Regions from separate parts of the Cohaesibacter marisflavi genome, predicted to be linked through region 2. Evidence: predicted binding sites of a transcription regulator. Region 2 holds the regulator's gene; each other region holds the start of a gene.
The links. The regulator LexA, encoded in region 2, represses DNA repair genes until DNA is damaged. The targets are predictions, from matches to a motif close to TGTTCNNNNTGTGTTCNG.
Positions count from the first base shown of each region.

Region 1: the regulator LexA is predicted to act here: its motif matches at 3,170-3,187, upstream of ACKPCT_RS11230 (PA0069 family radical SAM protein).
Region 3: the regulator LexA is predicted to act here: its motif matches at 4,324-4,341, upstream of recA (recombinase RecA).

Region 1 covers NZ_OY762534.1:2,233,686-2,244,448, forward strand. The annotation lists gene ACKPCT_RS11225 (EAL domain-containing protein) at 1-1,133, opposite strand, end outside; gene ACKPCT_RS11230 (PA0069 family radical SAM protein) at 1,921-3,084, opposite strand; gene ACKPCT_RS11235 (hypothetical protein) at 3,290-3,619, opposite strand; gene ACKPCT_RS11240 (ATP-dependent Clp protease proteolytic subunit) at 4,036-4,617, shown strand; gene ACKPCT_RS11245 (hypothetical protein) at 4,691-4,945, opposite strand; gene ACKPCT_RS11250 (LysR family transcriptional regulator) at 5,119-6,048, shown strand; gene ACKPCT_RS11255 (AEC family transporter) at 6,086-7,024, opposite strand; gene ACKPCT_RS11260 (hypothetical protein) at 7,397-7,630, opposite strand; gene ACKPCT_RS11265 (S49 family peptidase) at 7,684-8,595, opposite strand; gene ACKPCT_RS11270 (amidohydrolase) at 8,894-10,099, shown strand; gene ACKPCT_RS11275 (GNAT family N-acetyltransferase) at 10,099-10,623, shown strand; gene ACKPCT_RS11280 (tRNA1(Val) (adenine(37)-N6)-methyltransferase) at 10,707-10,763, opposite strand, start outside.
Region 2 covers NZ_OY762534.1:843,131-853,893, forward strand. The annotation lists gene ACKPCT_RS05055 (ComEC/Rec2 family competence protein) at 1-1,312, shown strand, start outside; gene lexA (transcriptional repressor LexA) at 1,403-2,116, opposite strand; gene ACKPCT_RS05065 (permease) at 2,414-3,355, opposite strand; gene ACKPCT_RS05070 (DJ-1/PfpI family protein) at 4,118-4,687, shown strand; gene ACKPCT_RS05075 (glycyl radical protein) at 4,704-7,307, shown strand; gene ACKPCT_RS05080 (1-propanol dehydrogenase PduQ) at 7,490-8,575, shown strand; gene pduA (propanediol utilization microcompartment protein PduA) at 8,664-8,945, shown strand; gene pduB (propanediol utilization microcompartment protein PduB) at 8,971-9,795, shown strand; gene ACKPCT_RS05095 (BMC domain-containing protein) at 9,817-10,485, shown strand; gene pduL (phosphate propanoyltransferase) at 10,571-10,763, shown strand, end outside.
Region 3 covers NZ_OY762534.1:229,956-240,718, forward strand. The annotation lists gene ACKPCT_RS02015 (VOC family protein) at 1-259, opposite strand, end outside; gene ACKPCT_RS02020 (TRAP transporter substrate-binding protein) at 389-1,408, shown strand; gene ACKPCT_RS02025 (TRAP transporter large permease) at 1,418-3,289, shown strand; gene ACKPCT_RS02030 (peptidase M15) at 3,417-4,037, opposite strand; gene recA (recombinase RecA) at 4,458-5,525, shown strand; gene alaS (alanine--tRNA ligase) at 5,977-8,631, shown strand; gene ACKPCT_RS02045 (RNA methyltransferase) at 9,339-10,076, shown strand; gene murI (glutamate racemase) at 10,125-10,763, shown strand, end outside.

The DNA.
Region 1 (10,763 bases), 1.4 Mb from region 2:
AATTTGCGCAGATCAGCCTGCGAGAATTCAAGAATCACATGGGGGGCCAGATCACGGTTCTGATCGAACAGATCCCGCATCAGGGCAAAGAAATCGCTATCGGCAAGGCTCTCCAGCGCGAGATTGCAGAACAGCTCCACCGGATGGCCCCGATCTGACAGACGGCGCAACAGGCGGAATGCCTCATTGACAGCCAATCGATCCAACATGGGCAGGAAGCCGTTCTGGCGACAGACCGGCAAGAAGATGTCTGGCGTAATCACCTCGCCATCGTCGGTCTTCAGCCGTGTCAGGGCTTCGTAATATTGCGGTTTGCGCATAGGCAGGGCAACGATCGGCTGCATGAACAGTTCGATATGGCCAAGGGCCAGAGCACGACGCACCTTGGCTTCGTCTTCCGACGTCACCGGTTGTTCCCTCGTCTCTGCAAATGGGCCAGTTGGACCTCCATCTGTCGCTGCGGGTGGCGGCGACGGGCGGTTCCCCTGCTCCTCGGCATAAGGTTGGACATGAGATTGGGTTGGCGCTGGTTGTTCCTCGGGTTCATCATACCGACGCGCGGGCTCGGAATAGCTCGGTGCAACGGGCTGGGCCACAGGCTGGACGGGCTTCTCAGCCGGTCTTTCATGTCTTGCGGACAGAGAGCGCGCGTTGGCGCGCAGATGTTCCTCCAATTCCTTTACGGAACTGGTGGCGGCAATCAGCTTGGCGTTGACCTCGGCCACCTGCCCTTCGCCCTGCTGCATACGCTCATCGAGATCAGCGCAGCTCTCGGCCAGTTGCTTGACCAGCGTACCTATCACATCCAGCTCTGCCAGAATGGGTTCCACCTCTTTTTCAAGGCGGCTAGCTACGGTACTATCGAGCTCGCGCGCCATTTCGCGCACATCCTGCACTTCCTTGGTCAGGGCCAGTTTGAGGCGAGTAAGATCATCCATCTGCTCATCGAGCATCATGCGATCACGCACGCGGGAAATCTGGTAATGCACCAACAGCAGCGTCAGCAGAATACCGAAGGAAAAAGGCGAGGCCTCAGTTATGGACAACCCGAGTTTGAAATGCAAAATGGCGCCGACAGACAAAGAGATGGCGACCATACAAATGGCGATAAAAACGGCCCCTAGCCTTTGCATGTTTTCATCTCCGTTACAGGCATTTCGTGGCCCCGCTGCTTTACTAGTTACATCTTCAGCTTCGCGGGGCGATCCAATCGCCTTACTCGCTGCCGCTACTCATCAGGCACGAAGCCCATACTATCCAAATTCCAGCCAGCCCTGCGCCGCTGCAAAAGCCCTGTTCGAGTGCCCAAGGCGACGAATCAAACCATTAACACTTCGTTAGCGTAGTATGCCGGAGGGGCAGAGAAAAGTGTTTCACGAGAGGGTGTGGGCTATTTGCGAATGCTTGCACGCTTTTTCGCTTGCCTCAGAATATAAAGTTGGTGATCAAGGCCCACATTTTTCGCCTCAGCAGCTGCGTCTGACGGAGCACGACCTCATGAGAAAAGCTGAAACGGGAGAGGACAAGCAGGCCGGGTCTTCTATTGCTGCAAAGCAGTTAAGCTCTTGAAAAAATAAGCTGCCCCGATCAAACCGCCAAACGGCGATTGAAACGGGGCAGCTGGAGGCGCAGTGAAGGGAAGCCACATTCACCGCGCAACAGGAACGATGCGGCGTGTCCCTGCTATAACCCTTTTAAAAACCGGAAAAACCGGTCCATTAACCTAATCGGGTTGGCTCCTAAAGTGATTCCGTAGAGAGTACAAATGATATCTTGGGCTAAAGATAGAACATTTTTAATTTGCTCACACTTATCCAAAAATATCTCACTTAATCATGTGTTAAAGACGCCTGCTGCCAAATATAAGTATACTGAATATCGAGTATTGTTATGCAGAAGACACTTTAAGCAATGCTCCTGTCAGAATAGAGATAATTGGGCCTCGTTTCTTTTTGGGGCTGCAAAATGTTTCAAGGATAGCCGTGTGCGTCGGGTGTTATAACCAAGCTTTCTGCACACAACATCAACGCGCTTATGAAGAAGCTCAGCAAAAGGCCCTGTTCCTTTCATGCGCTGCCCCATTCGACTGTCATAGTCCTTGCCACCCCGCATGGAGCGCAAGACATTCATTACATGGCGGTAGCGATCAGGATAGTGATGCAGCAGCCAATCCTGAAAGAGCGGACTGACTTCATTGGGCAGGCGCAACAGAATGGTGCCTGCTTCCCGTGCCCCGGCTTCATAGGCTGCAGTGAGAATGTTTTCTACCTCATTGTCATTGAGCGCAGGAATGACAGGTGCAACCAGGACTGATGTGGGAATGCCCGCTTCAGCCAGCCGCGAGATGGTTTCAAGGCGTCGTTTCGGGCTCGCGGCACGCGGCTCCATGGCGCGGGACAGGCGATTGTCCATCGTCGTCACAGACAGAGCCACCTTGACGAGATTGCGTTCATTGAGCGCCTTTAGTTTGTCCAGATCGCGCAGGATCAGCGCAGACTTGGTGACAATCGCCACCGGATGGCCCGTTTCCTCCAGCACATCAAGAATATCGGGCATCAGGCGATACTCGCGCTCCACTGGCTGATAGGGATCGGTGTTGGTGCCAATGGCAATCGGGCGCGGTCGATAACCAGGGGCCGAGAGTTCCTTCTTCAGCTGATTGGCAGCATCGGGCTTGACGAAAAGCTTGCTTTCGAAATCAAGCCCCGGCGACAGCCCCATATAGGCGTGGGTCGGGCGGGCGAAGCAATAGATACAGCCATGCTCGCAGCCGCGGTAAGGGTTGATCGAGCGGTCGAAAGGGATGTCCGGCGAGTCATTACGCGTAATGATGGTGCGGGCCTTCTCTTCCTGCACCTCCGTGCGCAGAGGCGGCAGCGGCTCTTCCCCATCCGGGTAAGACCAGCCGTCATCGACCGGTTCTGTCTGGTAGGGCTCGAACCGTCCCGTCTTGTTGGAACGGGTTCCCCTGCCGCGAATGCGTTTGCCCTTATGCAGGCCGGGGTCAACCTGAAAACCGACAAAGGGATCTGCGTCCTCCAATCCTTGCTTGCGAGCGGTTGCTTTGGCGGCGGCCATGCTCATCAGTCTCCATCGCGTCTCGCGTGCGCTTGCGAGCGCCCGTCGATTCTGTTAGCGTTTTGTTCTGAGAGAATGATGCGGCAGAAGATAGAACATAGCAAGAACAAATTTTTGTCTTGCATCGCTGATGCACTGTCGATGCGCTGCTGATGCAAAAAAGGGGCCGCAGCCCCTCTTCTCACCATGCCTTTATTTCGTAGGCTTTGCCCTATTCACCGAAGGTGAAAGTGCCGATCTTGCAGACATCGATATTTTCCTGTGTAACCCGGTCGTCATCTTCAAACACGGCAAGAAAATCGAACATGCAGTTTCCGGTTCCGTCATCAAAGTTGATTTCAACGGCTTCTCCATGATTGAGTCGCTGACCTGCCAGAATATTTTCTTCCCATTCATTCGTGCCGCTGTTGGAGCCATAGAATTCAACGATGGCATATCCGGTCTGGTTTTTGATGGTTACGTTTCTGTCTGCCGCAAAGGCATAGCTTGTCGCAGCGAGGGTCAGGCCGGCAATCGTGGCAGCAAGAAAATTGACTTTCATGATTATACTCTCCCATTCCGGAAGATGCGGTCTGCGCTGCCGCACAATTCCGGATGTTTTCAAATAAGGACGATCCGCTGTTCAAGAACAGATTAGTAAGTAGAAAAGCTCTAAAAAACAGAGATTTAGATTAGAGTGCGTCCAGTAGATTCCACAAATCCGGCATTTCATCAACCGGTTTCTCGGTTTTTGTTGCAAGACGTTAATGGGCTCTTGCCCGATTGAACCTTCATGTCCTTCATCCGCAAACAACCAAGCAAACTACAGCGTAGGGATGAAGCGCCATTTTGTTGCATCGATAAAAGGACTTGTTCACGAGTTGTTATTAAGGTGGGCGCGAACTATGTTTGATTCGACGCCCGGTTTGCGCCAAATGCCAAAAGGGCAAAGTCAATTGCCAGATGGGAGTTCGCACCATGAGCGAAGAAAATGAAAAAAAGTCGGAAGACTCTATGGGCAAGGATGCGGCCGAGGCCCTGTTCAAATCCCGATCCGTCTTCATTTACGGTGAAGTGACGCAGGAAATGGCCCAGAAGGTGAGCGCCCAGTTGCTCGCCATGGCAGCCACAAGCGACGAAGACATCAAGGTCTTCATCAATTCTCCAGGTGGCCATGTCGAGTCTGGCGACAGCATGCATGACATCATTAAATTCATCAAACCGAAGGTCTGGATCATCGGAACCGGTTGGGTCGCCTCTGCGGGTGCTCTTATCTATATTTCCGTTCCGGTAGAGCGCCGCGTTTGCCTGCCAAACACACGCTTCCTGCTGCACCAACCATCGGGCGGTGCGCGCGGTATGGCCTCTGACATCGAGATTCAGGCACGCGAAATCATCAAGATGAATGAGCGCCTCAACAAGCTCTTCTCGGAAGCAACAGGCCAGCCGATTGAAAAAATCGCAGCCGATACCGACCGCGATTACTGGCTTTCTTCTGAAGAAGCCAAAGAGTATGGCCTCGTTTCCAAAATCATCACCTCACACACCGAAATCGGCTAATGGGGGACTTGCATCGTGGGCCGGCTCCGGCGTGCGAGGCAATGATTTGATTGAATTGCTTTTCTGGCAGGTCTCAGGCCTGCCAGAAATATTTTGAGGCTTCCTTTTCCGCCTCATGCCGGGTCATACCGCAATCTTCCAGCACAGCATCGTTAAAGCCGATCGTTTTAAGATCGCGCCGCATCTGCTGACGTTCCTTGCGGCGGCCACGCCACAGAGCCAGCGTCTGTCTCAAGCTTCTTTGCCGCTTTGGCCCATAGTTGGCGATCAAAGCCAGTGCTTCATGATGGCTCATGCGATTGAAATCGCCCTCAAAGCTCGTCTTCATGGCCTTCTCTCCTTCATTGTTTTTGTTATCTTTTGCTATCGGATTCGTCTCGCCCGAGCTAGTGCAATTATTGCGTCTTTTTGGCTGTAATAAAATTGAAAAATACGCACCTTATATGTGAGGAAAAGTGACATGATCCCATGCCCTCACATAAGCAGGAGCTTCAAAAATCCATGGCGCAATTGCCACCCCTTGCCTCCCTGCTGGCCTTTGAAGCGCTGTACTACAGCGGCTCGGTGACGGGAGCGGCCAACAGGCTTGGCCGGACCCACAGTGCAGTAAGCAAGCAGCTTCATCAGTTGCAAGACCATGCAGGAACGCAGCTTTTCGAGAAGCATGGCTCGGGCATCAAGCTCACGCCTCAAGGGCAGAAATTTGCCTCGATCGTTGCGGATGGTCTGTCCGATATTCGCAAGGGCTATGACAGTTTGCGCCTTGAGCGGACGCAGCAGAAAGTCTCCATCAAGGTTAGTTCAACCTTTGCCCGCGTCTGGGCCATTCCCATTGTCGCGCGTTTCAACCGGCATCATCCGGATATCGAGATCCAGATAACCCTTACCATCCCGCTCAATTCCCACTCCTTCGACGGCTCGGTAGATCTGGTGCTTTCATGGGATCGCTTTGTGAGCCCAGAAGAAGCCCACCCGAATGGCACCACCTTGGGGGATGTCCATATCGGGCCGGTGCTATCACCTTCCTACCCGCATCATCTTGAAGACGGACATTTGGCCTTCAAGAACCGCCTTGACCGACGTGGCTCGGAAAGTGGCTGGGCGCAATGGTCGGAGATGACCGGCCTTACGCTATCCTGCGAAAGCCAGCAGACCTTCGAGCTGGCGGGGCTCGCCTATGAGGCTGCCGAGCGGGGCATGGGCGTGGCACTGGCCCCCAAATTTCTCATCGAGAAAGAGCTGAAAAGTGGCACGCTGATAGCGCCTGCCGGCTTCTATTGTTTCAAGGAAGGCCTCATTGTGCGTCCTTCCTCGGAGCGCCCCCAGCCCAGCCAGAGTGCGATGATCTTTCTCGACTGGCTCGCCAGATATGGTCGTCTCGGTGACGATGGCTATCTGGCCGCCGACGTGCTCGACCCGCTATGGGGATAAGTGAGCACCCTCGCCATTGCCCGCCCGTTTTTACCCGCTAGATGGTAGGATGGAACCCCAAATAGATGGCAAACAGCGCAAGGCTTACCACGGTGGATACCGCCAGCGCATTGATCACATAAGCCCTTTCACTTTCAGGTGCCTTCTGCATGAAGAGTGGAATGATGAAGGGGGGTGGCAATATCAGCAGGGTGAAGAAAGCCATCTGGAAGGGTTCGCCAAGGCCGAGCAGGCCACCCAGCACAAACATATTGAGCAGAAGCGCCAATGGCACCAGAATGCCGTAGCGCAGGGCGACCATTTTCAAAACATCGCCCAGCCCCTCGCGATGGATGCGAATGCCATAGCCCACCACCAGCAGGATGAGCGGAATGGCCATACCAGCCAGCAGCTTCATGGTGCCATAAAGGCTTGAGAAAACTGGCGTCGTCTTGATGAAATCCGACAGGCCGAGGCCATTGCACACCAGACCGGCGACCAGAGCGATAACCACCGGCGAGGTTGCAAACATTTTCAGGATCGTTGCCGGATCGCTCTGCCCGTCTCGGCGGATCATCAGCATGGGCGCGAAAATGAACCAGATGAACAACTCATGGGCCAGATCGACCACGGCGATATAGCCCACCGCCTGCAATCCATAAGCGCCACCGAACAGGCTGACCCCGAGCATGCCATATTCAAAGCCGGTCATCAGAAAGGGGAAATAAGGATGGTTGGGAGCCAGTTTCGGCCCGACGATCCGCCCCAGCGCATAAAGTCCGCCGCAAATGGCGGCCGTTACCACGAAGACACCCAGATAGGAGGCCTTCATCGCCATATCCAGAAAGACCGTGAACAGCACACTGGGCAAAACCAGATTGACCACAAGCTTGGTCAGGCCTTCCATGATCTGCGGCGACAGGACATTGAACAGGCGCAGCGACATGCCCGCCAGAATGAGAAACAGAATTGGCAGAATTTGATCAAGAACCGACATGATGACGCCCCTCCCCCACAGGCGACGCTCACCCGCATGACGAGTGTGAGCCCATCAATGCTATTGGTCAGCCAGTTCTTTTGGCAAGAGCCTGCCTTAGCCCATTGGTAGACAAAGCGCTCAGGCAGCTGTTAGCAGCAGGTAAAAAACCGGTTTCTCCATGTCACCCTAGGCCCCTTCTGCACAAGCTGTGCATGCCTGGTGGAGAAATCGCGAAAACTCCACATACCCCAACAAAGAAAAAGGGAGCAAGCCGATATCGGTGCGCTCGCTCCCTTTTCCTTTGTTTCATGAGTCATGGCCGTGAGGATAAGTAAAAAACTTATCCCTCCGGCGAGACTCGCCTGCCCTGTCAGACGTGCCCTTTGAGACCTATCGCTTTTCGCGGAAATCACCGGTTTCGGGATCCTGCTCCAGATCGATGATATCTGCCTCGCGCTTTGCCTTTTCGCTCTCTTGCTTTAGGGCTTCAGCTTTCTGGCGCATCAGTTCGGCCTGACGACGGCGGTTCAACTCTGTGCCCTGCGCGCGAATTTTCGTAAGCAGCTTTGAAAAGATCCAGAGGGCGGCCAGCGCGGCCAACATTACCATCAATTTCGCGATCAACTGCCCTGTTCCTTTCAGCGCGGTTCGTCAGGGATCAAAGTCCTCTGGCGTGATTACAATCCGATGCGGGACCATAATGCGCGTTCTTCGAGGCTTGCAAGGATTTTGTCGGCAGACAGCCCTGCTGCGATGCGATCAACAGGATCGCCCACAGACGCGCCGTGACTTGCCCCCATGGAAAGCGAACTGGAATGGAACAGGCTGAAGAAACCGGAAGACTGGGAAATCAGCTTCAGCTTGGTATCTTCGCCAAAGCGGCGCTTGAGATAGCTGTTCATGTCGCCCAGCTCATCAACGAGTCCATAGTCCAGCGCCTTGTTGCCGGTCCAGAAGGCACCGGTAAAGAGCTTGTCCTCGGATTCGGTCAGCTTGTCGCCGCGGCGACCGCGCACCAGTTCCTTGAAGCTTTCGAACAGATCCTGAAGCAATTCGTCCAGATGCGCCAGATGCTCGGGATTTTCCGGTTTGAAGGGGTCGAGCATCGCTTTTTGCGTGCCTGCCGTATAGATGCGCCGCTCGATGCCGAGCTTCTCGATGGCATCGACAAAGCCGAAGCCGCCAGACACAACACCGATCGAGCCAACAATGGAGCTGGGGTCAGCAACGATAACATCGCCAGCAACAGCGATCATGTAACCGCCGGACGCAGCCGCGTCTTCACAGAAGACGATGACGTCCTTTTCCTTCTCGATGGCCAACTGCCGGATGCGCTCATGAATGAGACGGCTTTGCACCGGCGAGCCACCCGGACTGTTGATGGCAATCGCCACAGCGGGCGCGTCCTTGATATCGAAGGCTTTTTGCAAAGGCCCTGCGATGGAGGCCATATTCAGATGCGACCGCATCGGACCGCCCTGATTGACCATGATAGGGCCAACCATGCGCACCACAGGGATGACTACCGGCTCTTTCGTCCATTTTTCAGGGAGAATGCTGTTGGGAATGGCTTTCCTGATATATTTCATGATTTTCACGGCAAACATCCTCTGGTTACTTGCGGTCGAGGCACAACAAATCTTTTAATAGCTTTTACTTAGGCGGCTGCGGTTGCTATTTCCAGCCCCACCAGAATGATTCTTGTCATAAGCGCAGAGCGGTTGAGGTTTGGTTTCGAAATCCGCTTATTGCATGCCAATTTCCTGTCTTTCCAACAGTCTGCTGTGCTTTTCCCTTTCTTTTGCCTCGTTTGGGTCTTTAGAGTGAGACTTGATCAATCGGTCATCACAACACCGAAACAAGAAGCAAACGTGGATAATTGAAGATATGAGCACACAGCTGACCAATGCCGAAATCAACCATCTGGTGACTTTCCGGCAGGCGCTGCATCGCCGTCCGGATCTGTCGGGCTTTGAGAAGGCAACAGCGCAGACGGTCATTGAGGAATTGCAGAAGCTGTCACCGGACAGCATCGTGACGGGGCTCGGCCCGTGGACAGAGCCGGACGGCACATTGCTTGGCGGCACGGGCATCGCGGCGACCTTTGACTCGGGGCAAGATGGCCCCACCCTGCTATTCCGCTGTGAACTGGACGGATTGCCCATTCAGGAACAATCCGATCTTGCCTATCGCTCCGAGCTGGAAACCAAGGCCCATCTGTGTGGTCATGATGGGCATATGGCCATTCTTCTGGCTCTGGCCATGCGCCTTTCCCGTCAGCGCCCGGCATCCGGACGGGTCGTGCTTCTGTTCCAGCCGGCCGAGGAAACCGGCAAGGGCGCGTCTGCCCTGCTGCGCGATCCAGTATTTGAGGGTCAGGTGCCCAAACCGGATATGGCTTTTGCCCTTCATAACCTGCCCGGCCTGCCGCTTGGCACGGTGGCGCTTAAATCGGGTGCCATGTGCTGTGCCTCTCGCGGCATCCGCATTCTGCTGGAAGGCAAGACCTCCCACGCCTCCATGCCGCAAGATGGCATCTCGCCGGTCGAAGCGATGATGACAATCGCCACAGGCCTCAATGCCCTAACCAATGGTCTTGACGCCGGACAGGCCCTTGATGATAGCTACAAGCTTGTCACCATCACCCATATGAGCGTTGGCGAGCCCTGCTTCGGGGTTGCCCCTGGCACGGGGCAAATATGGGCCACGCTGCGCACCGTCAGTGACGATGTGATGGGCAGTCTGGTGGCGTCCGCCGAGCAGTTGGCAACTCTCGCTGCAAGAGAGGCTGGTCTCACCCTTCAGATCGAACAGGACGACATATTCGCAGCCTGCATCAATGCGCCCGAGACCACAGATCTGGTTGCCAAGGCCCTTGAGGCTGAGGGCATCACAACAGAAGAGCAGAGCGAGCCCATGCGCTGGTCTGAGGATTTCGGCCAGTTCGGCCATCATTGCCCCTCGACCCTGTTCGTGCTCGGGTCGGGAGAAAGCCAGCCACAATTGCATAACCCGGATTTCGACTTCCCCGACAGCCTGACGCCCAGCGGGGCCCGAATCTTCGAGCGCATCCTCCGCGACCGGTTGGGCTGATGGCAATACACGTGGCCAAGCAGGATGATGCCGGCGCACTGGCAGCGCTCAGCATCGAGGTCTGGCTGCATACCTATTGCCGCCCCGGTATTCCTCCGGTTTTTGCGGCTTATGCGCAGGAGACCTTCACGCCTGATAACATGGCAGCCCTGATTGCGGACAAAGACCAGCATTTGCTCGTTGATGGGGTGGACTATGCCGGGCAGGAAGGCCTGCGCGGTTATTTACGCTGGAGCTGTCCTTCAAAGCGACCACTCCCAGCCTGCCCTGCAGCGGAAATTGACACTCTCCATGTGCGCGAGCGCCATAAGGGGCAAGGCATTGGGACGACTCTGCTAGAGGCCAGCTACGCCGACATGCGCAAGGCCGGACATGACGCAGCCTTTCTCGTCGTCAATGCCGAGAATGAGGAAGCGGTTTCCTACTATCTTCGCAAGGGCTTCAAGACACTCGGGGAAAGCTGGTTCGAAATTGAGGACGGGCGCTATCTTAATTTCGTCATGCAGAAAGAATTTGGTATTTAGAGCCCATCTGAAACCTGCACGACCCAATCAGAAGTGCGGCTCTCCTGCATTCCGATAGAAGAGCTGTGCCCTTTGTTGGGCAATCACCCCAACTCAATCGCCGCACCATGGCGGTGAACGGCTTCTATCTGTGCGCCGGG
Region 2 (10,763 bases):
GGTTTTCTCCGGCGCATCGGTTGCCACCATCCGCGCCTTCTGCATGACGGCCATTTTTCTGATAGCGATTCTGGCGGGGCGTCCCGCTGTGACCATGCATAACCTAGGGCTCGTTATGGTGCTGCTCATTCTCGTGCAGCCCTATGGCGTTGTTGAAGCCGGTATGCAGATGTCTTTTGCTGCAACGGCGGCCCTTATCGCTTCCTATGACCGCTTGACCCGTCTCCGCTTGCGTAAGAATGGTGCGCTAGCGCCTTCAGAGCATGGGCTTGTCTTTGGCTCGGCTCTTCATGCAGGGCGATGGATCATCGGGATCGGGCTGACATCTTTGATTGCGAGTCTCGCCGTGCTGCCCTTGTCCGTTGCGCATTTCCAGCAGATGGCGCCCTTCGGGCTTGTTACCAACCTTCTTGCGATGCCAGTCATCAGCCTGATCGTGATGCCGATGGGGTTGGTCGCAGTGTTCATGACGCCCTTCGGCTTGCAATCCTGGCCGCTGCAACTGGTCGAGTGGGGCCTTGATTGGGTTATCTCCATGGCGACAATGGTGTCACAGTGGGGGGACGCAGACTATCTTGTTGTCAAAGCCGGAGGGGACTTCCTTCCTTTTGCCCTAGCAGCACTTGCCGTCTATACCATTCATCGCAAATGGCTTTCGTGGCTGGCTATTGTCCCGCTTACTGTTGCTGCCGCTCTGTGGTGGTTTGCGCCGCAGCCTGACATCTGGATAGCGCAGACGGGTACCCGAGTCGCCAGTCGCGATATCGAGGGGCATTGGCAAAGGACTGGGGGGCGCGGGATGACGCTCGACTATCGGTCTGTTCTAAGGGCTGATGGGGATGCGCGTGCTCTGGGGGATGGTGATAGTCAAGACCGAGAGCCGAAAAAAAATCTGCTCTTATCGCAAACAAGCGCATGTGATAGGCAGGCCTGTTTTGTGACGTCTCTGAATACATCCGCGGCAGGGAGGAGCGATTTGTCTCTGGCTATCGTCAACAAAGCGTCGGCTTTTTCTGAGGAATGCGCGCTTAGAGACATCATTGTGTCGCGTTTGCCGGTGCCCCAAAGCTGCAAGGGGCCAACGCTCGTGATCGGAGCCGACAGGTTGTCACAATCCGGTGCGCAGTTTCTGTATCTTCATAAACAGGATGAACAAGGTCTGTTTGCGCGGTTGGCTGAGGACTATTTTGACATTGATGGGTCCGCTGGGGAAGAAAAGACATCAGAGCCGGAGAAAAATCCACACTGGCAGATCGAGGCGATTGCCGCTCTGCCCGTTGGCAAACGCCCATGGATGCCGGAGAGACGCTAAAAGTCGCTTGATGTCCAAGAGAGAATAGATATGAAAAATGCGCCCTTGGGCGCATTAGATGAATTCTCGATGTGTCTGGAAGATCTTGCGTCAATATTGGCGCATCAGTCCGACCAGCTTGCCCTGCACCCGAACCCGATCTGGGCCGAAGATACGTGTTTCATAAGCCGGGTTGGCAGCTTCCAGCGCGATGGAAGCCCCTTTCTTGCGAATGCGTTTCAACGTTGCTTCTTCATCGTCGACCAGTGCGACAACAATATCACCTGAAACAGCGTCATCTGATTTTTTGATGACCACTGTGTCGCCATCCAGAATGCCCGCTTCAATCATCGAGTCGCCACGAACCTCAAGGGCAAAATGCTCGCCACCGCGCAGCATCTCTACCGGCACAGACACGCTGTGGGATTGGTGCTGAATGGCAGAAATGGGAACCCCCGCCGCGATGCGGCCCATGACCGGCACCGACACACCGGAGACTTCTTCTGTCTTTTCCGGCTCGACCGGCTCACTCGGGCGCGATTTGCCAAGACCACCTTCCACCACACTGGGCGAAAAGCCGCGGCTTGGCGTGCTGAGCGTTGGTTTGTGCGCTTCTGGTAGCTTGAGAACTTCCAACGCTCTGGCGCGGTTTGGAAGGCGCCGAATGAAGCCGCGTTCCTCAAGCGCCGTGATCAAGCGGTGAATGCCTGACTTGGAGCGCAAATCCAGAGCGTCTTTCATTTCGTCAAAGGAGGGGGGAACGCCTGATTCCTTGATGCGTTCATGGATGAACATTAGCAGCTCATGCTGTTTGCGTGTTAGCATTTCCCTCTCCAAATTCCGCGATCGCTTTGTTCTCATAAGCGAAACAACAGTGGCACAAATCACGAACAAACTATACATGTTCTTGCTGTGTTCTGCAAGCGTGAAAAAGACCTGATTTGTCAATAGGAAGAGGGAATTGTGCGGTTGCCCGGTCTTTCGGGGAGCACATTTTGGCTTTTGATTGGGGTGGGTTAGGCCATGATTCTCACGGGGCAGTCAAACATGGTGGCAAACAAAAGGCGTGGGGAATAAAGTCTCCACGCCGAAATCAGCAGATTGTGCTTCAGTCATCCATGATCAAAGTGGCAGAGGGATTGCTGCCCAGAAGCCAAGGGCGGTCAGTCCGTTCAGGACAAAGGTCATGATTGCAATGGCTGTAGCCGGAGGATCGATATGTGTGTCGCCATGAACCAGGAACAGGCGGGCGCACAATTCACCCAGAAAGGCACAAATGATGCCTACGATCAAAGCCCAGAGCATGCTGCCAGATGCAACGCCCGCAATGGCTGCAGGAAGCGCAATGTGGTGGGTTACAGGCACAGCAAGGCCGAGCGAAAGCAGGATCAGGCTGGCTGCTGCAAAGCCGAAAGCCAACAGGGCGCCGGTGCCGCCATAAGTGATGCCGAGCCAACCACCCAGAAGACCAACGCCTGCGCCGATAAGGGCAATTTGCCCCTTGGTGCTCTGGAAGGGCAACCATTTGATGGCATCGCTTGGATCGAAGAAAGAACGTCCTTCTTCAGCTTTGCCAAACAGGCCGGCTTTGCCCCAGATGAGGCGCGCAACGACAGCTGAAACAAACACACATATGCCCGGATAGTCCGTCCAGGCAAGCCCCGGGCCGAAGTTTGGAATAAGCTGTACAAGGCAGCAAAGTGCATAGCCAAAGACGCCGAAGATACCGCCAACAAGTAGGACGTCTGGTTTGTTCAGCCCCATGCCCGCGGTAATGATGTCACGTCCGTTGTCGATGTATCCTTTGTTGGCAGCATAGGCTGCGGCTGCAACACCAGAGGCAAAGCCGCCCACATGCGGGCCGAAAGCCCCAAATGGCAAGCCGCCGAAATAACCGGCAGCGCCCTGAGCTACGCTGGTTGCGTCAGGGGCAATGCCCAATGTCAGGGCAACCCCGATCAAAGTTAGAAAACCGACAAATGCAAAGGCTGAAAGCGCACCTAATGCTGCGCCAAAGATCCCACCGCCAAACGCGACAAGAAGACTGATTATTGTAGCCGTCATATTTTACTCCCTAAAGCTTCCCGTAGTTGATGCCGACCAAGGGTCATCATCGAGCCGCGTATGTCCGCTTTCACCTCCTCGTTGAAAGAAGAAGGCCTCTCGACCTCCGTAATCTTGCGAATACTCAAAAGATCGAACACGCACTGGCATATTTAACTATTGAGATGAATTTCATTAATGACAATTGAATTCATCTTTAAATACTTGGGATTTGCTATCTGTAATTTGCAAATACTTTTAAATGCATATTTATAATGATAGGATTTGGTCAATTCGATTATTTTTACAAAAGTAGGGAATTTTTTGTCTTTGCTTTTTGAAGGCGCATAGGGCTGTGCTACAGCATTTGTTGTTTTTAATTGTTATAGTTATATGTATGTTTAATATAACATATATTTCAGTATCTTAATTGGAATTTTTCTGAGTTTCTCGGTATGGAGCCGCTTGCTCTTGCGCTATGCAGTTTGGGTCAAAATTTTTGCTAATTGTTCCATTTGATGGTCGTTCTTGAGCGATTTCGGGTTAAAAATTTACCTTTGTCTTTTCCTTATCTCTTTGGCTTTTGTCTTACGTCATTTCCTAAATAACTGAATTAACTGTGATAATTTGGTGTGTCAAAAGCCTGTCACACAATGTCAATTCTTTACCCCTCAATGACAAGCCTCTCCATTGATAGAAGTTTGGGCACAGGACTAATGTTTCGGCACAAGCCGGTCGTGGATCGGTGGGAGGCATTGGTTTTGTTTGGAGGGGCGGCCTGTAATGACAAGTATACTCATTATAGCTGGTGACTATTCGGAAGATTATGAAGTCATGGTTCCCTACCAGGCGTTGTTAATGCTTGGTTTTACGGTCGATGTCGTCTGCCCGAACAAGCGCAAGGGTGACTTCATTCGTACTGCAATTCATGATTTTGAGGGCGATCAGACCTACTCGGAGAAGCCGGGACATCTGTTTTGCCTTACCGCTTCTTTCTCGGCGATTGAGCCAGATTGCTACGACGGGCTTTATCTGGCCGGGGGAAGGGCGTGCGAATATCTGCGATTGGATGACGATGTCCTTTCCATTTGTCGCGGTTTCATGGAGCGCAATGCGCCGCTGGCCGCGATTTGCCACGGCATTCAGATTTTAACCGCAGCCAATGTTGTTCGCGGGCGCAAGCTGACGGCCTATCCGGCGGTTGCGCCGGAAGTCGTCATGGCGGGCGGAGAATTTATCAAAGTTGAACCGGATGAATCCGTAGTGGACGGAAATCTCGTGACCTCGCCAGCCTGGCCCGGCCACCCCGCCTTGCTGCGCAACTTTGTCAGTTTAATCGGTTCTCAAACATAGCACTAAGGAAAAGGCGATGGCGTTTGCGACAGAGAGTGCAAGCGAGGTCGTATCCTGCAGCCTGGAGGAAGTAATGATAGAGAAGGGCTTTTCTCAACCAACCGAACGTATTGTGCGGTTGAAAAACCAGATTCTGAACGCGACGCCTTTTGTGGAGTCCGAGCGTGCAGTTCTGGCTACCGAGGCCTACAAGGAAAGTGAACATCTTTCCCCGATCATGCGCCGCGCAAAAGTGGCCGAAAAGATTTTCAATAATCTGCCGGTTACCATTCGCGACGACGAACTGATCGTTGGTGCCATCACCAAAAATCCGCGTTCTACGGAAATCTGCCCGGAATTCTCCTATGATTGGGTAGAAGCCGAGTTCGAAACCATGGCAACCCGCATGGCTGACCCTTTCGAAATTCCGAAAGAAACAGCTGCCGAGTTGCATGAAGCCTTCAAATACTGGCCGAACAAGACCACCAGTTCCTATGCTGATTCCCTGATGTCTTCGGAGACCAAGGACTGCATCGCCAATGGCGTCTTCACCGTTGGCAACTATTTCTATGGTGGTGTCGGTCACGTTTGTGTTGACTATGGCAAGATCATGAAAATCGGCTTCCGCGGCATCATCGAAGAAGCCGTCAAAGCCATGGATGCGATGGACAAGAATGATCCATCCTACATCAAGAAACGCCAGTTCTACGAAGCCATCATCATCACCTACAATGCAGCGATCAATTTCGCTCATCGGTATGCTGACAAGGCTCTGGAACTCTCAAGGGCAGAAAGCAACCCGACCCGCAAGGCCGAGCTGGAACAGATTGCCAAGAACTGCGCACGCGTTCCTGAATATCCTGCTTCCAACTTCTGGGAAGCTTGTCAGACCTTCTGGTTCATCCAGTCTCTGATGCAAATCGAATCCTCGGGGCATTCCATTTCTCCGGGCCGCTTCGACCAGTATATGAACGACTATCTGCAGGCTGATGCATCCATCGACCGTGCTTTCGCTCAGGAACTGATCGATTGCATCTGGATCAAGCTCAACGACGTCAACAAAACCCGTGACGAAGTGTCAGCTCAGGCCTTTGCCGGTTACGCCGTGTTCCAGAATCTGTGCGTTGGTGGTCAGACATCTGACGGGCTGGATGCTACAAACGATGTTTCCTACATGTGCATGGAAGCTGTTTCTCACGTTCGTTTGCCAGCTCCTTCCTTCTCCATTCGCGTTTGGCAGGGCACGCCTGATGAATTCCTCTTCCGCGCGACGGAAGTTGTTCGTCTGGGTCTTGGTGTTCCGGCCATGTATAACGACGAAGTGATCATTCCGGCTCTTCAGAACCGTGGTGTTTCTCTCGCTGATGCCCGCGATTACGGCATTGTCGGTTGTGTTGAACCGCAGCCAATCCATAAGGCAGAAGGCTGGCACGACGCTGCGTTCTTCAACGTTGCCAAGATCCTCGAAATCACCCTGCACGGCGGTAAAGTTGGCGAAACGCCAGGCACCATCGGCAACAAGCAGCTTGGCCCGGTTACGCCGGACGTATCGCAGTGGAAGTGCCTTGATGACTTCTACGATGCTTTTGAAAAACAGATGGCCTACTTCGTCTACCATCTGGTTGAAGCTGACAACTGCGTTGACATTGCGCACGCCGAAATGGCTCCGCTGCCGTTCCAGTCTGCAATGGTTGATGATTGCCTTGGTCGCGGCATGTCCGTGCAGGAAGGCGGCGCCTTGTACAACTTCACCGGCCCGCAGGCCTTTGGTGTTGCTGACACCGGTGACTCTGTCTACGCAATGAAGAAATTCGTCTTTGACGAAAAGAAAATCAGCCCGGCAGAACTCAAGGAAGCTCTGGTCAATAACTTCGGTCAGCCGGTTGGCGGTGCTGCTCCTGCAGCTGCTGAACTGTCTGAAGATCAGGTCTATGCCGCTGTTCGCAAGGTTCTTGCCAACAACAACTCCATGGATGTCTCCGCTCTGAAAGATCAGGTCTATCAGACCCTTGGTTCTTCCAGCGCTGCGCCTAACGGCAAATATGCCGACATTCATCGTATGCTCGATAGCGCTGAATGCTTCGGTAACGACATCGATGAAGTCGATCTGATCGCCCGCAAGTGCGCTGAGATCTACTGTAAAGAAGTCGAAAAATACACCAACCCGCGCGGCGGTCAGTTCCAGGCTGGTATCTATCCTGTGTCTGCCAACGTGCTGTTCGGTAAAGATGTTGCTGCATTGCCTGACGGACGTCTGGCCAAGGCACCTCTTGCTGACGGTGTATCACCTCGTCAGGGTAAGGACACCAACGGTCCGACCGCAGCGGCAAACTCGGTTGCCAAGCTCAACCACTTCATTGCCTCCAACGGTACCCTCTATAACCAGAAGTTCCTGCCATCCGCCCTTGCTGGCGACAATGGCATCCTGAACTTCACATCGGTTGTGCGCTCCTACTTCGATCACAAGGGCATGCATGTCCAGTTCAACGTGGTGGACAGAAACGTCTTGCTCGAAGCTCAGCGTGAACCTGAAAAGCACAGAGACCTTGTGGTCCGCGTGGCTGGTTATAGCGCTCAGTGGGTCGTGCTCGCCAAGGAAGTGCAGGACGACATCATCAGCCGTACAGAGCAGAATCTCTAAGAGATTGGCAGACCTGCCAAGGCCTTTGGCTTTGGCAGGTCAGTATGGCGCGACAGGCTGTCGGGGTCTTTTGAGATTTCTCTCTCCGGCAGCTCACAATTGCTCTAAGTGTCAAGGATTTCTGTTTTATGTCTCGTTATCAGAGCTTCTTTTCAAAAACTGAAGTTGTTTTTGGAGCCGGGATGCTGGATCGGCTGAACGTTTATAGCGGTCAGAAGGTTGCGATCGTCACCGATGCCTTCATGGCAAAATCCGGTGCTCTGGACAGAGTGCGGGCGCATCTCACTGGATCAGAGTGTTTCGTCTATGATGAAGCGATCCCAGAGCCGCCTATTGAAACAGTGTCCAAGGGAGCTGGCCTTCTTGCCGACTTCGAGCCGGATGCGATCGTTGCTCTGGGTGGCGGTTCTGCCATTGATGCTGCGAAAGCCATTCTGGCTGTCGTTCGAGAAGTCAAACCCCAACTCACTATCCAATTTGTAGCCATTCCCACCACATCGGGAACCGGATCAGAGGTAACGTCGTACGCCGTGATTTCCGATCCGGCCAACAATCGTAAATTTCCATTGGTATCCAACTCACTGATACCGGATGTTGCGATCCTTGATCCCGAATTTGTCCGCACGGCTCCTGCCAATGTAACCGCGGACACCGGAATGGACGTCATAACCCATGCCATCGAGGCTCTTGCATCTTCCCGCTCTTCCTATTGCTCCGACGCACTGGCTGCCAAGGCCTTGTCGTTGGCATTTGAAAGTCTGCCGGCTGCATTCAAGAATGGTGATGATCTGGAAGCCCGCGCAGAGATGCATCAGGCTTCCTGCATGGCGGGCATGGCGTTCAATTCGGCAGGCCTCGGCCTGAACCACGGACTGGCTCATGCCATCGGCGGACAGTTTCATGTCGCCCACGGTCGTCTCAATGCCATGCTTCTGCCTCTGGTCATTGAATATAACGCTGGCCTTAGCGAAGGCGCTGCCTTCTGCGAAAAGACGGCGGACGTCTATGCCAGAGCTGCGACCAGCCTGGGCCTGCGTTTCCCAAGCATTAAGATGGGTGTCTGGGCTCTCATTCACGCGATTGAACGCCTGAATGCTCAGTTCAATATTCCCGCAACGCTTCGGGGGCAGGGGATCGACATGAACGCATATGCCCACAGCGAACAAACCCTTGTGAAAGCGACTTTCGCGGATGCCTGCACGGCTACCAATCCCAGAAAGCCGGTTGCTCAGGATCTGGTGCGGTTGCTGCGGCGCCTTGGTGGATAGGAGATGAGGGAGGACACCGATCAAACTACTTAAAAACTTGACGCCTCTAAAGGGCACATTCTGAACATCAAGAAAACTGGAGAGAAAAATGCAACAAGAAGCATTGGGTATGGTTGAAACCAAAGGCCTCGTAGGCGCAATCGAAGCCGCTGATGCGATGGTCAAATCCGCAAATGTTGGCCTGATCGGCTATGAAAAAATCGGTTCCGGTTTCGTGACCGTTATGGTTCGTGGTGATGTTGGCGCAGTTAAAGCTGCTACCGACGCAGGCGCAGTGGCTGCCGAGAAAGTTGGCACCGTGGTTTCCGTCCATGTCATCCCACGCCCACATACCGAAGTTGAAAAAATCCTGCCGAAAAGCGCGGAATAACCCCTGATCAGAAGGAGTATCGACAATGAATAACGATCTTGTCGAACAGATCATGGGCGAGGTTATGCGCAAAATGGGCTCGGAAGCTGCTTCCGCTCCCGCACAACCTGCAGCCCCTGAAGCGAAAAGCTGCGCAGCCAAGCTGCCGGCAGCTTGCGGTCTGACCGAATTTGTCGGAACCGCAATTGGCCACACCATTGGTCTTGTTATCGCCAATGTTGACTCTTCCCTGCATGAGCAGATGAAGATCGACAAGAAATACCGCTCAATCGGTATTCTTGGTGCCCGTACCGGTGCTGGCCCGCACATCTTTGCCGCTGACGAAGCCGTCAAGGCAACCAACAGTGAAATCATCTTGATCGAGCTGCCTCGCGATACTGAAGGCGGAGCTGGTCATGGTTCTTTGATCCTGTTTGGTGCTGAGGATGTTTCCGATGCCCGTCGTGCCGTTGAAGTGGCTCTGAGTGAAGTAGAACGCACCTTTGGTGATGTTTATGGCAACTCTGCCGGTCATCTGGAATTCCAGTATACCGCACGTGCAAGCACAGCCCTGAACAAAGCTTTTGGTGCACCGCTTGGCCAGTCCTTCGGTATCACCGTCGGTGGCCCGGCTGCCATTGGTGTTCTGCTGGCTGATACGGCTGCCAAAGCAGCAACTGTGGATGCGGTTGGCTATTCTTCACCAGGCAATGGTGGAACCAGCTTCTCGAACGAAGTCATCTTCACCTTCAGCGGTGACTCTGGCGCTGTGCGTCAGGCTATCGTTGCGGCTCGTGAAGTGGGCAAGCAGGTTCTCAAAGCCATGGAACCTGATGAGGATCTTCCTTCCAGCACAACCCCTTACATTTGATCGTAGGAAAGGAGGATCGTCATGTCGCAGAAAAGCCTCGGTTTGATTGAAACGACGGGCCTGACTGCTGCCATTGAAGCGGCAGACGCTGCCGTGAAATCTGCAAATGTCGAGCTTGTCGGCTACGAATTGGCCAAGGGAGGTGGCATGACGGTTGTCAAGCTCTATGGCGAAGTCGGTGCAGTCAATGCTGCCGTAGCAGCGGCAACCGCCGCTGCTGCCAAAATCAACACGGTCGTGTCCACGAAAGTGATTGCAAGACCTGCTGATGGCATGGAGTGCATGGTCATCTCCGAAGAAACGGTTGGTGCTGACCTCCCAAAGCCACCTGAGCCTCCTGAACCGACTCCGCCGACAGGTGGGGGGGAAGGGCCGAAATCCGGTCCTGACGATTCCGGTGAAGGCGGCTCGGACAAGGGCACTGAAGCCACTGGCGAGGACGCTGGAGCGGATGCTCCGGCCCCTGAGCAGACCGAAGGCAAGGCCGAGGCTGCTGAAAGCGCAAGTGCTAAGAGCAAGGTAGAGGCGGAGAAAGCGGAACAAGCAGTTCCGCAAGAGGCAAAAACGGAAGAGCTGGATCTTAAGCCGGTTGCTGACGTCAAGCCAATCGAGGCTGCAAAGCCCGCATCATCTACCGCCAAACCGGCTACGACACGCAAGACAGGCCGTGGCAGACGCAGACGCGCCTGAGTGGTTTGTCTTCCGACCATGAAAGATTTTCATCCCGCGGTTCTCTTGAGCTGCGGGATGACAAAGAAAGAGCAAAGAAAGAGCCATGCAACTGACTGAGCAAATGATCGATAAGGTTGTCGCCGATATTCTGGCAAAGGCAACAAGCAGCGCGGCGTCAAAGAGCGATCCTGCCTTGGTACCGGTTGGCGTGTCGAACCGCCATATTCACCTGTCCAGAGAAGACATGGAAATGCTGTTTGGTCCGGGGCAAAATCTAACCCGCATGAAGGCCATGA
Region 3 (10,763 bases), 610 kb from region 2:
CATTGAGAAAATCAAGATACATAGAGGGGGCATCATTCAATTGTTGCACAAGCTCCATTTGAATATACCCAGAATTTGCGAGGGCGACAGAGCGCTCGATCGGGGACAATTCTCCTTTATAGTAGAAGTCCTTATCAGCGATTTTTTCTGCGTAAAACCAAGGGCCTATGCCAAGTGTCTTGGACCAGAACTCCATTGCTTCTTCAATATTTTTGACGACATAGCCGATCTGGCGTACCTCACCGAAGAACCTACTCATTTTTTAACTCCCGAGAGAATAAAACATCTATGGACAAGGAACGTAACAGATATTATGTTACAAATCTAGAGGCGTCACGCAGTTGCGAACTGAACCCTTTTTTGATGCCTTTATTAGGGAGAAGAAATCATGGCAAACATTAGCAGACGAAATCTGTTGAAGTCCGCAGCCCTGGCCGTTCCGGCCACGTTGGCTATGCCGCACATCCGTGCAGAGGCAAAATCCAAATTCGTATATAAATATGGTAACAACCTTCCTCTGTCCCATCCGTTGAATGTGCGCGCTGCTGAAGCATCCAAGCGCATTAAAGAGGAAACCAACGGCGATCTTGATATCAAGATCTTCCCGAGTAACCAGCTCGGTGGTGACACCGACATGCTCAATCAGGTCCGCTTTGGCGCGATTGACTTTTTCACGCCGTCCGCTCTGGTGATCGCAACGCTCGTTCCTGTTGCTCCGATCAACGCTGTGGGCTTTGCCTTCCCTGACTATGATCATGTATGGGCGGCCATGGATGGCGACCTTGGTGGTTATGTCGGTGAGGAAATCGAAAAAGCCGGCCTGCATATGATGCGCACTGTCTGGGACAATGGCTTCCGCCAGTTGACCACGTCAGAAGCCGCTGTGGAATCTCCGGAAGATCTGCATGGCATCAAAATCCGTGTTCCGGTCAGTCAGCTTTCCATCAGCCTGTTTGAAGCGCTGGGGGCAGCTCCGACCAGTATGCAGTTCTCCGAGGTTTACACCTCTTTGCAGACGCACGTGATGGACGCTCAGGAAAACCCGCTGCCGATCATTCAGACCGCCAAGCTTTATGAAGTTCAGAAATATGCCATGCTGACCAACCACATCTGGGACGGCTATCTGTTCGTTGCCAGCGGTCTGACTTGGAAGCGCCTGCCGGAAGATATCCAGACTATTGCCGAAGGCATTCTGAATGATTGTGGTCTCAAGCAGCGTGATGACATTTCCAAGCTGAACGCTTCTGTTCAGGCTGATCTGGAAGCCAAGGGCATGACCATTACGCGCCCTGATCCGAAACCATTCGTTGAAGCTCTGAACAAGACTGACTTCTATTCCAAGTGGCAAGAGAAGTTTGGTGACAAGGCTTGGAGCCTTCTTGAAAAATACTCTGGCAAGCTCGGCTAAGGAATAATTATGTCGACTATCGTTGAAACGAATTCGGAAGATGGGCTGTCCTCTTTTCGTGACTTTTGCGCAAAACTTGAACAATGGATTGCGCTCGTTGTCGAAATCCCTGGAGCCATCTTTCTGGGGTTGGAGGTCGTGGTTCTATTTGCAGGCGTAGCGTTTCGCTACGCCCTGCATTCTCCACTGGTCTGGTCGGATGAATTGGCTACCATCCTGTTTTTGTGGCTGAGCATGTTCGGGGCCGTCGTGGCTCAACACAAGGGTGGCCACATGCATCTGACTGTGGTCGTCGGATTGGCGCCAAAACGCTGGCAATCCCGTATCAACACTTTGGCATCTATGTGTGTCATTCTGTTTCTCGGGTTGCTCATCCATCCTGCCCTTGAACATTCCATCGGTCAGATGATGATCACGACTCCTGCCTTGCAGTTGCCCGATACGGTGCGCTCGGGGGCCATGTTTGTCGGTCTTACGCTGATGATGATCGTAGCGGTTCTGCAGCTGATCCAGAAGGCCAAGGTGTCCGACTTCCTGTTCGGGGTTGCAGTGATCGCGGTTTGCGGAATTCTACTGAATGTCTTCCTGCCTCAGCTTGAGAATATGGAAAACTTCAACCTGATCATCTTCTTTGGTGTTGGTCTGGCAGCATTGGTCTTTGGCGGGGCACCCATAGCTGTTGCCTTTGGTCTGGCCACGGTCGTCTATCTCAAATTCATGACCTATATGCCGATGGTGATTGTGATCAGCCGCATGGACGAAGGCATGTCGGGCTTCGTATTGCTCTCCATTCCGCTGTTCGTGTTGCTTGGATTGCTCATCGAAGTGACGGGTCTGGCGGCTGCTCTGGTCAATGTGCTGGCGTCTCTGGTTGCCCACTTCAAGGGTGGACTGTCCTATGTGCTGGTTGGTGCCATGTATCTGGTTTCCGGTATTTCCGGCTCGAAGGCTGCGGATATGGCCGCTATCGCTCCGGTGTTGCTGCCTGAAATGCAGAAGCGCGGCAAGGAGCCGGGCGAGTTGATCGGTCTTTTGTCATCGTCAGCTGCCATGGGCGAAACCATTCCGCCATCCATCGTGCTGATTACCGTGGGCTCTGTGACTGGTGTTTCCATTGCGGCGCTGTTTACGGGTGGTCTCATTCCGGCAGCTCTGGGTGCTATCGGCCTGCTCATCGTTGCTTACTTCCGTTCACGCGATGAAGATGTCAGCGACGCCAAGCGGGCCAGCCGCAAGCAGATCCTGTTTGCAATTCTCAATGCTCTGCCAGCTTTCCTGCTGCTTGCTGTTATCCGTGTCGCGGTTGTGGCCGGTATTGCAACGGCAACCGAAGTGGCGACTGTTGGTATTGTCTATACTCTGCTGGTCTCGATCCTGCTTTATCGCAAGTTTCCGGTCAAACGCATGTGGAAGATGCTGTGCAATTCGCTGGCGCTTTCCGGTGCGATCATGATCATTCTGGGCACGGCAACGGCCATGGCGTGGGCTTTGACCCAGTCCGGTTTCTCCCATCAGCTGGCGGCAGCGATGGAACAGATGCCTGGTGGTGCCTTCGGCTTCATGGCTTTGTCCATCGTGGTCTTCGCGATCCTTGGCAGTGTGCTTGAAGGCATTCCGGCGGTTGTGGTGTTTGCGCCTCTGCTGTTCCCGATTGCTTTGGAGCTTGGCATTGGTGGTGTGCATTATGCCATCATGATGGTTCTGTCCATGAGCCTTGGCCTGTTCGTTCCGCCTCTCGGTATCGGCTTCTATCAGGCCTGCGCGATTGGTGGTATCGAGCCCGACAAGGCCATGAAGGCGATTTGGCCTTACATGTTCGCGATCCTCGTATCGGTGATCATCGTGGCCTGTGTGCCTTGGGTTACTGAACCTTACTTCTGATAAAGGCTTTTCTTCCAAAGCCGAATGCCCGCGCCTTTTCGATGAGGCGCGGGCATTCTTATTGGGGACTCTCCTTGACGCTACCGTTGGCATGAGCGCGTCATTATAGGCCTGCTAATGTGCAAAGTTAGCTGCACAATGTCGCCAAAAAGGCTTTATATTCGTTAGCGTGTGAGCCTTCAAAATTGTCCATGCCCGGTTTCGTTAGGGTGCCTTTGGGCTTGGTGTAGCTTTGGATAGTACGCCCGGGTTTTTCATGCCAGGTGATGTTGAAGGCGGCGAGTTTGGGAAAGAAGTAAAGATCGGTAGGGGGAAGATGGTCATGGATCCACCATGCCATGGCCTGCCAGTGGTGAGACTGCTCATAGTACCCGATGAAACTGTTTACAACGATTGTAGCCGTAGCGCCGCAGTAGCCATCAGCGTCGCGCCGATCAAATATATGTTTTGCGTAGTTTGCTTCATTGCGCGCGCATCCTAGATTATTTTCATTTCCAAACTGGTTTACCGCCGGTGCGCGATAGGCTGATCGAATGCTAATACGACCAAATTGCTTTTGCAGTGGCTCCAGCAATGTCTCGCATAGCTTTGAGGCAGCATAAATCGCCAAATCGGGATCGTCTGGAATGTTCGGAATGCCATTGAAGTTGGCGATTTCAGAATAGAGCATATCCCTCATGAAAAAGGATTTTGAAAGGCGCACGCGCCCGAGATCTTCAAGTGATTTGACAGAACCTGGCTTTTTCATACTCGTGTATCAATCCAAAAATGATGACTTTATCTAACTCCTTTATACAACCTATCGGTGCGGGTGTGTGGACATCAAGGTTGGTCATGGACTTGCGAGCGATCCTGAGTAAGCCAGATTGGGCGTCGGGGAGTGAGAGAGGCTGCGTACTTGACCGTAAATGAGTTTCTGTTCGCTGGAGATATGGGGAACGGCGCTGGATTCTGTGCAGAGGACGAATCATGCCCGGAATTCTCCACATGTTGTTTCATTGGGGAAGGTGCTGAAAAGGAAGAAGTTTTCCCTTGGGAACAAGGGTGGAACAAAAATTGAATATCTCTTTTTTCTCATAGTCTTGTCATGCTTCTTGTAAATGAGAACAAAGTGTGTACATTAATCTTGGTTGCACAAGCGTGTTCGCTATGAAGAATGGAACTCAAAATGGCACAAAATAGTCTCCGGTTGGTCGAAGGAAGCAGCATGGACAAGACAAAGGCATTGGAAGCCGCCCTATCGCAGATTGACCGCGCATTCGGCAAAGGCTCCGTGATGAAGCTGGGCCAGAGAGAAGTGGTCGAAATTGAGTCCATTCCGACTGGTTCTCTCGGGCTTGATATCGCTTTGGGTATCGGTGGTCTGCCCAAGGGGCGCATCGTCGAGGTATATGGTCCGGAATCGTCTGGTAAAACGACACTGGCACTGCATGTGGTTGCAGAATCGCAGAAGCGTGGCGGAATCTGCGCATTTGTGGATGCTGAACATGCGCTGGACCCGATTTATGCGCGCAAACTTGGCGTCGATATTGATAACCTGCTGATTTCTCAGCCTGACGCTGGTGAGCAGGCACTTGAAATTGCCGATACGTTGGTGCGTTCCGGTGCCGTGGATGTTCTGGTGGTCGACTCAGTCGCTGCCCTGACGCCGCGAGCCGAGCTGGAAGGCGAGATGGGGGATTCGCTTCCCGGTCTTCAGGCGCGTTTGATGAGTCAGGCCATGCGCAAGTTGGCAGGGTCCATCTCTCGTACTAACTGCATGGTTATCTTCATCAACCAGATCCGTATGAAGATCGGTGTGATGTTTGGTAGTCCGGAAACGACGACCGGTGGTAATGCTCTGAAATTCTACGCATCGGTCCGTTTGGATATTCGCCGGATCGGCTCCATCAAGGATCGCGACGAGGTCGTGGGCAACCAGACGCGCGTGAAAGTGGTCAAGAACAAGGTAGCGGCTCCGTTTAAGCAGGTCGAGTTCGATATCACTTACGGGGAAGGCATCTCCAAACTTGGCGAGCTTCTTGATCTTGGCGTAAAGGCCGGGATTGTCGAGAAGTCCGGGGCTTGGTTCTCCTACGATAGCCAGCGTTTGGGGCAAGGGCGCGAAAATTCGAAGAATTTCCTTAAGGAAAATCCTCAGATTGCCGATGAGATCGAAGTGGGTATTCGCCAAAGTGCAGGTCTTAATTCTGATCTGATTGATCTTGCTACCGCTGATGAAGGTGACGACGAATAACCGTGTGAGATGCCAATCGAAGGTTAGCTTTCTTCTTGATGGCTCTTTGAGATTTCATTCGTTCCGATTGTTGAGAGGGCCGCCTTGGGTGGCCCTTTTGTATTGTGGGCTGGAATAAGCAACGAAAAAGCCGGTAATTTTCGACAGAAGCTGATGATAGCTCTGGGGTTTCCGCGCAAAATGATAGACATGCGCTTTGTTGCTCGTTAAAACCGCCAAGAGACAAAGTTAGAAAATTGCCAAGAAGACAATTATCTTCCTTCAATCTTGGCATTCATCCCTGTCAGGCCTTCGAGCCCTTCTGTTATTTGAAAGAAGTTTGCTCGGCCACTTCATTTTTGAAGGTCTTGATTGCGGGCTAAGATATTGCTGCATCTGTTGATCGGATGGCAGAGTGTGAAATGAGCGAAAGGTTCTGAGCCTCATCCGGGGCAGGAGAAATTGGTGTGTCATGAGCGGTGTAAATGAAATTCGATCAACTTTCTTGAACTACTTCAACGAGCATGGTCACTCCATCGTGGATTCCGGGCCTCTGGTTCCGCGCAACGACCCGACGTTGATGTTTACCAACGCAGGCATGGTGCAGTTCAAGAATGTGTTTACGGGCCTTGAGCAGCGTGACTATAGCCGCGCGGTAACGTCGCAGAAATGCGTGCGCGCGGGCGGCAAGCATAACGATCTGGATAATGTCGGCTATACGGCGCGTCATCACACTTTCTTTGAAATGCTCGGTAACTTTTCTTTCGGTGACTATTTCAAGGAAAATGCCATCGAGCTTGCTTGGAACCTGATCACCAAGGAATTCGACCTTCCTGCGGACAAGCTGTTGGTGACCGTCTATCACGAAGATGACGAAGCTTTTGATCTCTGGAAAAAGATTGCAGGGCTTTCTGACAACAAGATCATTCGCATTCCGACCAGCGATAACTTCTGGTCTATGGGGGAAACCGGCCCGTGCGGTCCGTGCTCTGAAATTTTCTATGATCATGGTGATCACATTTGGGGTGGCCCTCCGGGTAGCCCGGAAGAAGATGGTGACCGGTTTATCGAAATCTGGAACCTCGTCTTCATGCAGTATGAGCAGCTCACCAAGGATGAGCGTGTGGACCTGCCTCGGCCTTCCATTGATACAGGCATGGGGCTTGAGCGTATTGCTGCGGTGCTGCAGGGGACCCATGACAACTATGAAACGGATTTGTTCCGCGCGCTGATCCAGAATAGTGTTGATCTGACCGGTGTTGACGAAGTTGGTGACGCCAAGGCCAGCCACCGTGTGATTGCTGACCATTTGCGCTCTACCAGCTTCCTGATTGCCGATGGCGTGCTGCCTTCTTCTGATGGCCGCGGCTATGTTCTGCGACGCATCATGCGTCGCGCCATGCGCCACGCGCGGTTGCTCGGTTCGCAGGATCCTATCATCTACAAGATGGTTCCGACGCTTGTGCGCGAAATGGGGCAGGCTTTCCCTGAGCTCGTGCGTGCAGAAGCCCTGATCACCGAAACCTTGAAGCTTGAAGAATCCCGCTTTGGCAAGACCTTGAGCCGTGGTCTGCAGTTGCTCGATGATGCAACGGACGGCATGGACAAAGGGGATAGTCTTGATGGGGAAACAGCCTTCAAGCTTTACGATACTTATGGCTTCCCGCTCGATCTGACGCAGGATGCCTTGCGCGCGCGTAGCATCGAGGTCGATGTCGACGGATTTGATACGGCCATGGCACGCCAGAAGGCTGAAGCCCGTGCCAACTGGGCCGGCTCCGGCGAAGCGGCAACCGATGCAATCTGGTTCGACGTGAGCGAGAAAGTCGGGGCAACTGACTTCCTGGGCTATGATCGTGAACGCACGGAAGGGGCTATTGTCGCTTTGGTCAAGGATGGCGCAGAAGTGGACAACCTGAAAGCCGGAGACGAAGCCAGCATCATTCTCAACCAGACACCATTCTATGGCGAATCTGGTGGTCAGATTGGTGATACGGGCGTTATGATTGCGGATGGCATTCGCTTCGAAGTGTCCGATACCGTCAAGAAGAACCACGGCATGTTTGTTCATATGGGCAAATTGATCGAAGGATCGGTGAAAATCGGCGACGCGCTGGAGCTGGTTGTGGATCACGAGCGTCGCTCTGCCATCCGGGCGAACCATTCCGCGACCCACCTTTTGCATGAAGCCCTGCGGGAAACCCTTGGCGATCATGTGGCACAGAAAGGCTCATTCGTAACGCCGGAGCGTCTGCGCTTTGACTTTTCGCACCAAAAACCGGTGACGGATGAAGAAGTGAGCCAGGTTGAAGAGATGGTCAACGAGATCGTCTTGCAGAATGGACCCGTCGAAACCCGCATTATGGCTGTTGATGATGCCATTGAAGCGGGCGCCATGGCGCTGTTTGGTGAGAAATATGGCGATGAGGTTCGCGTCGTTTCCATGGGCGAAGCCCTGCGTGGCGACAAGGCCGGCAAGACCTATTCGGTTGAGCTTTGTGGCGGTACCCATGTGAACCGCACCGGTGATGTTGGTCTGATGACCATCGTTTCCGAAAGCGCAGTCGCAGCCGGTGTGCGCCGTATTGAAGCCTTGACCGGTAAGGAAGCGCGTACCTATTTGCAGCAGCAGGATGAGCGCGTGCGCGAGGCCGCTGGCTTATTGAAAGTGGCACCAAATGATCTTGTCGAGCGTCTGGAAGCGCTGGTGGCGGATCGCCGCAAGCTCGAAAAAGAGCTTGCCGATGTACGCCGCAAGCTGGCTATGGGCGGCAGCGGTTCCGGTGGTGATGCTGTCAAAGAAGTCAATGGCGTCAAGTTCCTCGCACGTGTTGCTGAAGGCATTTCGCCCAAAGACCTTAAAGGCATGGTTGATCAGGGCAAGGAAAGCATTGGCTCTGGTGTCGTCGTGATGATTGCCGTTTCGGAAGACGGCAAGGTCGGGGTTGTTGTTGGTGTGACTGACGACCTGACAGATCGCTTCAATGCTGTGGACATGGTCAAGGTTGCCGCTGAAGCACTCGGCGGCCGCGGTGGCGGTGGACGTCCGGATATGGCTCAGGCTGGCGGCAAGGATGCTGACAAGGCCAATGACGCCATTGCTGCCATCGAAGCTCTGCTTTCCTAAATTTGCTTTTGGAGCATAGCTTCTCTACAGAAGCGCTGTTCCAACTGACAAGTTAAAATGGGATAAATGAGCAGTAATGCTTATATAGAATTGGATGCCACGGGCTTGAAAAAGCGCGTGGCATTTTTATAGCTCTTGACTTCAAATCGTGTGGTTGCTGCTTTTAGACATGTTCGTAATATGTTTATCACTTAATTTCTTGTCTATTTGTTTCTGATCGGGTTGATGCTTTTAATTCACACTTTATTTAGATATTTATTTTCTTTCAAATATTAAGTGAATAGTTCAGTAAAGGTAATCTATTGGCTATTTACCTCGGATTACTTTTTGGTTACAAATATTTTGGTCTTTCAGACCAGTGGCTACCTAATCACCCGCTTGCCCACCACCTTGATTGATTAGGTGGCCACACCTTTTCTCTCTCCTATTTTTTCTCTTGGATAATTGGTGCGCAATTTATCACTTATTCTACATGAAACATTTTCATCTGAAGCGTTTCTAATCATAGCTAATGTATTGGAGGGTAAGGAAAACGTTTTCGTCTTTCTATCTTCCAGTGTGGTTTGAGTGATGAAACAGGACGCAGGGCTTGCAATCGGCATGGCTTTGCGCCACTACTCGCCCTGTTTTCAAATGCAGAGTAGTAACGCTCGCCTGGTCAGTTAATTCCGGACAGAGTGTTTTTCGGACAATGGAAAGAAGAAGAAATGGATCCGGTCATCATTCTGGTCGAGCCACAGTTGGGAGAAAATATCGGCATGGCAGCACGTGCCATGGCCAATTTCGGTGTTACGGATTTGAGACTGGTGAGACCGCGTGATGGATGGCCCAGCGAAAAGGCGCGTAATGCAGCAAGCCGTGCGGACCATGTTATCGGCAAAACGTTGAAGTTTGAAACCGTAGAAGAGGCTGTTGCTGACCTGGACTTTGTTTACGCAACAACTGCTCGCCAGCGCGATATGCTCAAGACGGTGCGTCATCCGGTGGAAGCTGCGCAGATTTTGCGCACCACGGTGAATACTGGCGGTAAGGTAGGGATCATGTTCGGACGCGAACGTTGGGGGCTGAATAATGATGAAGTGGCCCTTGCGAACGAAATTCTGACGTTGCCCGTTGATCCTGATTTTTCCTCTCTCAACATTGCGCAGGCTGTTTTGATCATCTGCTATGAATGGCGCATGTCTGGCAGCGATCGTGAAGCGGCGTTGCCGTTTGAGACGCCGGATGTGCCACGCGCCAGCAAGGAAGACATGGTCCGGCTGTTCGATCATTTCGAGGAAGCTCTTGACGAAGCGGGTTTTTTCCGGCCGCCGGAAAAACGCCAGCATATGGTTCAGAATCTGCGCACGATCTTGCAGAAAGGCGATTGGGCTGAACAGGAAGTGCGTACCTTGCGCGGCGTTGTTGCAGCCTTGCAGCGCAGGCATGAGCGGCCCAAGCCGTAAAAACGGCTGCGGGTAAAGGTTCGTCTTTGACGAAAATGGGGCGTGAGTATGGTCAGGAAAAGAGATCCCAATATCCTTGTTTTCGATTCCGGTCTGGGTGGGCTTTCGGTTTTGTCTGCTCTTATGGCGACACTTCCCTACGCCAACTATCTGTTTCTGGCCGATGATGCGCGCTTTCCCTATGGGGATCTGAGTGATGACGCGCTTATCGATGGGCTGATCAACCTTATTGAAGACACCTGCAAGACCTATGTCCCGGATTTGTTGGTGGTCGCTTGCAATACGGCTTCCACAGTGGCTCTGGAGGCGTTGCGCGCGCGCTTTTCCTTTCCGATTGTCGGGATCGTTCCGGCTATCAAACCGGCGGCGCATGCGACCCGCTCAGGGCATTTTGCGGTGATTGCGACGCCGGGGACCATCCGACGCGCTTATACGCGTGATCTCATTCGCGATTATGCCGATGAATGCGTGGTAGACCTTATCGCCTGCAATCGGCTGGCGCGGTTGGCTGAATCCTATCTTCTGGAAGGAGAGAGGAATGAGGAGGCCGTTTATGCCGAGATACAGGGCGTCTTCGAGGGGCCTCAAAATGGCGATGTGGATGTGATTGTCCTGGGCTGTACGCACTATCCGCTTTTGCTGCCTGTGTTGGAAGCCATTGCGCCGAGCCCGGTGCTGTGGATCGAT